Regions from separate parts of the Pediococcus pentosaceus ATCC 25745 genome, predicted to be linked through region 1. Evidence: riboswitches for the same ligand, from Rfam matches in the RefSeq annotation. Region 1 holds a riboswitch; the other holds the start of a gene.

Region 1 (3,833 bases):
AAAGTGAATCTTCATAAATCGAACGGTCCATAACACTACGAGCATCGCTATTAGCTTGCTTGATACTATCCATACGTTTATTCAAAAAGTAAATTTGAAGTAAGAACGCATAGCGTTTAGGATCTTTGTAGAAAAGTGGCAAAATTTTATTATCATCTACTGATTCGTAATAAGCATCACTTTCCCAGTGACTTGTTAATAATTCTGTAAGTGTTGTCTTTCCTGCGCCAATTGGGCCTGATAAAGCAATCATTATAAGAAATACCTCTTTTTTCGTTTTTTAGCACTACATATTGTACCACCAAACGACCCCAAAACAATATCTTGAAAAAATTATTCTTTCGTGATATCTGGACGCGATAAATCGATTTCTTCCAGCGGTATTAACTTCGTTTTATATCTAATTTTATAATAGGTATACAACACAATGAATAGCGGAATTGCCATGTACGTAATCCCAATTGCTTGCCAATCGAAATTAGCAATGGAATGAATATCTTGTCCCGCAATCACAATAATACTGAGAACAAAGGCAAAGAGTGGTCCAAATGGGAACCATTTTGCACGATATCTAAGTTCTGACACGTCATGTCCTTGTTTAATAAAAGCCCGACGGAACCGCCAATGAGCAATCGCAATACCGACCCAAGCCACAAAGCCAGTCAGTCCACTGGCAGCAACTAACCATATATAAATTTTAGGTCCCATAATACTGGAAATAAAGGTTAGCAATCCTACGATAGTTGTACCAAGTAAGGCCAGGTATGGGATTCCTCGCTTCGAAGTTTTACCAAAAATTTTGGCAGCAAATCCTTGTTTCGAAAGCGAATATAACATTCTAGTCGAGGCATACATCCCCGAATTAGCTGAGGATAGTACTGAGGTCAAAATAACCGCATTCATTACCCCAGCTGCTCCTGCTAGTCCTGCCCGACGGAACACAAGGGTAAATGGACTAATGGAAACATCACGGGCTGATGATCCTAATAAATTAGGGCTTGTATAAGGGATGATACAAGCAATCACAAAAATTGCTAAGATGTAAAATAGTAAAATTCGCCAAAATACTTGGCTAATGGCCTTCGGAACACTAGTTTCAGGTGTTTCAGATTCGCCAGCTGTAATTCCAATCAATTCTGTACCTTGAAACGAGAAACCAGCCACAACGAAAACACTAAGAATAGCAGGGATCCCACCCACAAACGGGGCTTTATGATACACAAAGTTTTCTAAATATGTGGCTTTACCTCCCATAATTCCAACAATGGTTAAAACTCCTACGACCAAAAATATAATAACCGTGACTAACTTAATTAAAGCAATCCAATATTCAGTCTCACCAAAAGCTTTAACCGTCAAAGCATTTACCAAGAAAACTAGCACTAGTGCCAACAGGCTCCAGATCCACCCCGGAGCGTGAGGAAACCAGAATTTCATAATCAAGGCAATGGTACTAATATCAACTGCAACCGTAATAGCCCAGTTAAACCAGTAATTCCATCCCATTGCAAAGCCAAAGGCTGGATCAACGTATTTAGTTGCGTACGTTGAAAACGAACCCGAAACCGGCATATAAGTCGCCATTTCTCCTAAACTAGTCATGAGGAAATAGACCATGACCCCCATCCCAACGTAAGCTAATAATGCACCACCGGGACCTGCAGTGGAGATTGCCGATCCACTGGCTACGAATAGTCCTGTACCAATACTTCCACCCAGTGAAATCATTGAAATATGTCGCGTCTTTAAGGCACGCTTAACCTGACTACCACCTTGTTCTGCCATAAGAAAACCTCCTATAAAATAAAAGAGGCGCTGTTGATTTTCAAAAAACAAAATAAAAAGCCTTTTTGTGAGCATTCCTACGCACAAAAAGACTGTTTAAAATCATTAGTCAAATCGTAGATAGCGCTCCGCAATTTTCATTGCGACAGTCTCTGGCTTATTCAACCAGAGCCCAAATCGTACATGAATAAGCATGTAGTCATTTCGGCCTCTTTTCCTTTCAATTCGGGTCATTGATGCTTAGTCATCTAGCCGGATCTACTAATAATTGAGGCAACCTCTTCTTTCGATGTGATTCAAATTATAACAAATCTGTTCAATTATTCAAGTAATTTTACATTTAATTCGTAGCGATACTCTTTTTGTGAGGATTGATCATAACCAGAGATTCCCGTGGTAATCTTTTCTAAACGCTTAAAACCATTGCGCTTTAGTACTTGCTGAGAGGCATAGTTGTCAATACAAACATTAGCAAAAACTTTAAAATCTCGTTTATTTCGATTTTTCAAGTTTTTAATTGCAAAATGTACTGCTTTTGACATAATACCTTGGTTCCAATACTCTTCACCCAATAAGTATCCTATTTCATATATATCTTCTGCAGCTGGCTGAAAAATAAAAATTCCGCCCACAACTTGGTCTGCTTCGTTGACGATTGCTAAAAAGCCTTGACGTCCAACCATCCCTTTAAACGCCATCCATTGTTCAAACGCGTTTGTCAGAATCTTCATCCCCGCTGATTTAGCAATCTTTCGATTATTAGCTAACGCCTGATAATTACTAAAATCATCTTCTAAAAAATATCTTAATTTAAACTTCATTTCGTAGTTCCTTACCTTTTCTTTGGTGAATAACAGTAAAAAGATTAAAATGTAACCAAATATATAATTCTCAAAAAGGAGTCAACATTATGGAAATTGTTAAAACTAAACTTAATCATACTAATTCTAAATCAAAAGCCGAATTAATTTCATATATATCGCCCAATTTAACTGATCAAAAAAGTCCATCTTTAATCTTTGTGCCCGGTGGATCCTACACCCACATCGATTTAGCTCAAGCTGAAAAAGTTGCCTTACGTCTGGAATCATTTGGTTACCAAGTCTCCGTTCTAAGGTACTCCTTGGTTGATGAAGTTCAGCCACTTTATCCAGCTCCCTTAATCGAATTAGCCGAAGCAATGGATATTACGCATCAAAACGCTGAAAAATGGCAGGTTGACGTTAATCAGATTATTTTAATGGGCTTCTCGGTTGGCGGTCATATCGTCAGCAATTTTAATAATAACTGGAATGCAGCCTGGCTTAGTTCACAAACCCATTTAGCATCAACTACATTGCAGCCTTTTGCAACCATTTTAGGTTTTCCTGTAATTACTCCTAATGATGGTTTTCCTGACGCTAAAACTTTAGCTAAATGGACCACCCATCCTCAACAATTAGCAGCTGATCAAAATGCCACTAAAGACAATGCCCCAACCTTCATTTGGGCAACGGCCGATGATCAGTTAGTTCCATCCCAAAATGCGGTTGATTACTTCTTAGCCCTTCAAGCTCTGCAGGTTCCAACAGAACTTCATCTTTACCAACATGGCCCTCATGGGATGGCTCTAGCCGATGAAACTACCGCCTATGATAACCATCACGTCGATCATCGGATTGCTACTTGGTTAACCACGGCGCTGGCCTGGTTGCATGAATTGAAATAAGTTCGTTATTAATGTCGATATACCAATTTTTTGTGTACTATTTGTTAAACTTTCTTAAACAAAGTTATAGATAATCCATTAATTTGGTATCATATTAATGATTGAATTTTTTAGTATAACTCGGAGGATAAGTTGCATGAATTCTGAATCACCCAGATCCAATTCAAGCCGATTCAGCAGAAACCGGTTCAATTACACACCTGATGACAATAATAACAATGGTGACAACGGTCAAAATAAACAAAACCAGCGCCGAAAACCACGAAAGAAACGACCTCGTAGAAAAAAAACCATCATTGTCGTTTCCATTATTGCTGTTATATTGGCTATCTTTGGGGTT
Region 2 (3,833 bases), 580 kb from region 1:
AATTCTTTTAGGGCTAATTCCGGTGATTCGTGAAACTGCCGCCTTATTCGAACTAAATTTAATGGTTCAATGGTCATTTTAAACACTTCCTTATAGGTTACGTAGTCCGTCTTCAAGCGCTGTTTTCTGGGAAGTTGTATTATCAACCCGTTTAATAATTTGAGCTGGTACCCCAGCAACTACTGTATGTGCAGGAACGTCTTTGGTAACTACTGCTCCGGCAGCAACAACAGCACCGGTTCCAACATGAACGCCTTCAACCACAACGGCATTGGCTCCAATCAAAACATGATCATCAATTTGAACGGGTTGAGCGGAAGCTGGTTCAATTACGCCAGCTAAGACGGCACCTGCACCAATATGACAATGTCGACCAACTAGAGCCCGCCCACCAAGGACGACGCCCATATCGATCATTGTTTCGGCCCCAATCTCAGCGCCGATATTAATAATAGCGCCCATCATGATAACTGCATTATTGCCAATTAAAACTTGATCACGGATGATAGCGCCTGGCTCAATTCGGGCATTGACTTCCTTTTTGTCCAGAAGAGGAACTGCAGAATTTCGACTATCGTTTTCGACTCGATAGTGTGTGATTTGAGAAGATGATTCTAATAGTGCTTTAACGTATTTCCATTCACCAAAAAGAGTTCCAGAAGTTGGTGAAATAAAAGCTTCAATTTCATTCGGTATTTGTAATTGATATAGTTTTTCTCCGGCAATAAACACTCGAACGGGGGTCTGCTTTTTGGAGTTTGAAATGGTGTTAATAATGGACTGGGTGTCAAGATTACTCATAGTAATTCCCCTTTCAATTTTCAATAATCTAAATCATTTTGTATCATATCTGCGTATGTTTCTCTTTGAATAACTAATTGAGCTTGGCTATTTTCAGCAAAGACAACTGCTGGACGAGGATTACGGTTATAGTTACTAGCCATTGAATACCCGTAAGCACCTGTTGCCAACATAACGAGTACATCACCGGTCTTAGTAGTAGGTAATGGAAGGTGGTTGATTAAGATGTCACCAGATTCACAGAATTTACCAGCTAAACGAACGGTTTCAATCGGAGGCTGGTTTGGATTTTCTGCAAGGACCGCCTCATAGTCAGCCTGGTAAAGTGCGGGCCGAATATTATCACCCATTCCGCCGTCAACAGCAACGTAAGGGGATAAACCAGGGACATCTTTTCGTGAACCGATTGTGTAAAGTGAAAAACCGGCTGGGCCAACAATGGAACGACCTGGCTCTATCCAAATGGTGGGAATGGGTTGTCCAAGCTTAGAGTACTGGACTTGAAGTTCATCTAAAATTTCACCGAGAAGAAGCTCGGGGGCAAGAGGATCATCCGCATGGGTATACTTAATTCCAAATCCACCACCGATATTTAAAATATCGGCTGTAAATTGGTATTTTTGAGACCAATTTGTTAATAAATTGACTAACTTTTTAACCTCTAATTTAAAACCTGTTACTTCAAAAATTTGTGAACCAATGTGGGCATGGATTCCTCGTAGATGGATTCGAGGGTTGTTTTGGGACAAGCGCATGGCTTTTAATGCTTGTCCTGAATCAATATCAAATCCAAATTTACTGTCAGTTTGACCGGTTTGAATATAGCTGTGAGTATGAGCAGAAACACCTGGTGTAACACGGAGCAACACATCAATTTGAGTATTATTTTCGTTCAAAACTTGATCGAGCAATTCTAATTCATGAAAATTATCTAAAATGATAGTTCCCACTCCTTTTTGGACGGCAAAATTCAACTCGGCGAGTGATTTGTTATTGCCATGGAAGCTAAGACTAGTAGAGGGGAAACCAGCGGCCAAAGCTGTAGCAATCTCACCTCCAGAAACGACATCGGAATGGGCATGTTCTTGCTTAACAACTTGGTAAATGGCTTTGCAACTAAAAGCCTTGGAAGCATAGCTGACGATGCCGCGTATACCACGGTCTTCAAATTCTTTTTGAAAGGCTTGAATTTGATTACGAATCATGGTGACGTCAAAAACTTGGAGTGGGGTCCCATATTGACGGGCAAGTTGAGTAGCGCTTAGGCCGCCTATGGTAACCTGATTAACGTTATTTACGGTGTATAAAGACATTCGTTTACCCCCTTTTCTAATTTAATTTTCACAAATTTATAATACTAAATGAATTTCGTCAAGCATAAAGTAAGGGGGTATATGTCATAAATTGTTGCTCTAAGTAGAAGTGATTTATGAAAAATTTATTTTTTTGCATTCTAGTACAGAATGAGTATAATAGGCTTAAATTAAAAAAGAGGTTGCGGAGATTAAAAGTACCTGAGGATAGAATGAAGGATTCGATATGCCCCAGCGAAAGGATGATCCGCCGAAATGAACATTGACCTTTCTCAATGTTTGTTGGGTCTTGAGATAACATCTCAAGGACTGTCGCTATCATGACTGATAGCGGGGTGCTTTTCAAATCAGACTAATGATTTAGCGATGTTAGTTAATTACTAGCGCCCATTTTCGTTTTTTTACGAATGGGCGTTTTTATTTTGGTTAGTTGGAAAGCTAGAACCTCGCAAAAGGAGACTAGTATGGTAAAAGTTGTTAAGTTTGGTGGTAGCTCTCTAGCTAACGCAGCGCAATATCAAAAAGTAATTGAAATCTTAAGAGCAGATCCCGAACGTCGAATTGTGGTCGTTTCAGCACCGGGGAAGCGTTTCAAAGATGATGTTAAGGTGACGGATCTATTAATCAAATATGCCAACGCATCTGGGGAGAACGTCAAAGTAGCACGTCAAGCAGTGCTAGACCGATATCAAGAAATTGCAGATGCATACCATGTTTCTGATTCGGATTTTGAACAAATCAATGTACATCTAATTGATTTAGCAAATTTGCACCACGCAAATAAAGCATGCCGTCTTGCTCATTTTAAGGCGGCAGGGGAGCGGTTAAACGCAATTTTAATGGCATTAGTTTTAAAAAAATTCAATGTTACTGCGCGATTTGTTGATCCGAAACAATTGGGCATAAAGGCACATGGTGACTATAATAACGCGATCTTAGACCAGCATTCATATGCTCAAATTGAGGCAGTTTGTTCAAATTTGCTGGATGAGGCGGAGTATCTTGTAGTTCCTGGTTTTTATGCATATAACCAAAATGGTGAGGTATGCACTTTCTCGCGGGGAGGGTCAGACATCACAGGGGCCATTCTCGCACGTGGTTTCCAAGCTCAGCTTTATGAAAATTTTACGGATGTGGATTCCATTTATTCGGCTGACCCTAAAATCATTGCCCAGCCACATCCAATTCGAGAAATGACTTACCGTGAGATGCGGGAACTTGCATATGCTGGATTTTCCGTTTTTCACGATGAAGCCATCATCCCAGCAATTGAAGCTCAAGTTCCAATTGTGATTAAAAACACGGATCATCCCAATTTACCAGGAACCGTAATTGAACCCGAACAAAATTATGCTTCTGATTTAGAAATAACAGGAGTGGCGAGCTCAAGTCGGTTTGCGGCTTTGTATATACACAAATATCTGTTGAATCGTGAAGTCGGTTTTACCTTGAAATTATTAAAAATTTTATATCGTTACGATATTAGTTACGAACATATGCCTTCTGGAATTGATGATTTAACAATTATTTTCAACCAGAATCAAATAACGGATGAAATTTTACCCAGTTTGTTATCCGATATTCGGGAAGAATTGCACACTGACCAGTTAGAATGGATTGATGATTATGCAATCTTAATGGTGGTTGGAGAGGGAATGCGTGACAAGGTCGGCGTTGTAGATCGAATTGTGAATGCTCTAGCACGAAAACAAATTGGAA

What was found. Region 1 has a riboswitch for lysine ahead of PEPE_RS06970 (amino acid permease). Riboswitches for the same ligand answer to the same signal wherever they lie in the genome.
Region 2: it holds a riboswitch for lysine, as region 1 does, so the genes downstream of both, PEPE_RS00670 (aspartate kinase) here and PEPE_RS06970 (amino acid permease) in region 1, are expected to answer to the same signal.

The regions. Positions count from the first base shown of each region.
Region 1 covers NC_008525.1:1,412,050-1,415,882, forward strand. Annotated here, with positions in the region: gene PEPE_RS06965 (deoxynucleoside kinase) at 1-253, opposite strand, end outside; gene PEPE_RS06970 (amino acid permease) at 334-1,785, opposite strand; lysine riboswitch at 1,899-2,076, opposite strand; gene PEPE_RS06975 (GNAT family N-acetyltransferase) at 2,106-2,606, opposite strand; gene PEPE_RS06980 (alpha/beta hydrolase) at 2,696-3,493, shown strand; gene PEPE_RS06985 (LCP family protein) at 3,630-3,833, shown strand, end outside.
Region 2 covers NC_008525.1:159,853-163,685, forward strand. Annotated here, with positions in the region: gene PEPE_RS00655 (N-acetyldiaminopimelate deacetylase) at 1-77, opposite strand, end outside; gene dapD (2,3,4,5-tetrahydropyridine-2,6-dicarboxylate N-acetyltransferase) at 91-801, opposite strand; gene lysA (diaminopimelate decarboxylase) at 822-2,114, opposite strand; lysine riboswitch at 2,283-2,463, shown strand; gene PEPE_RS00670 (aspartate kinase) at 2,579-3,833, shown strand, end outside.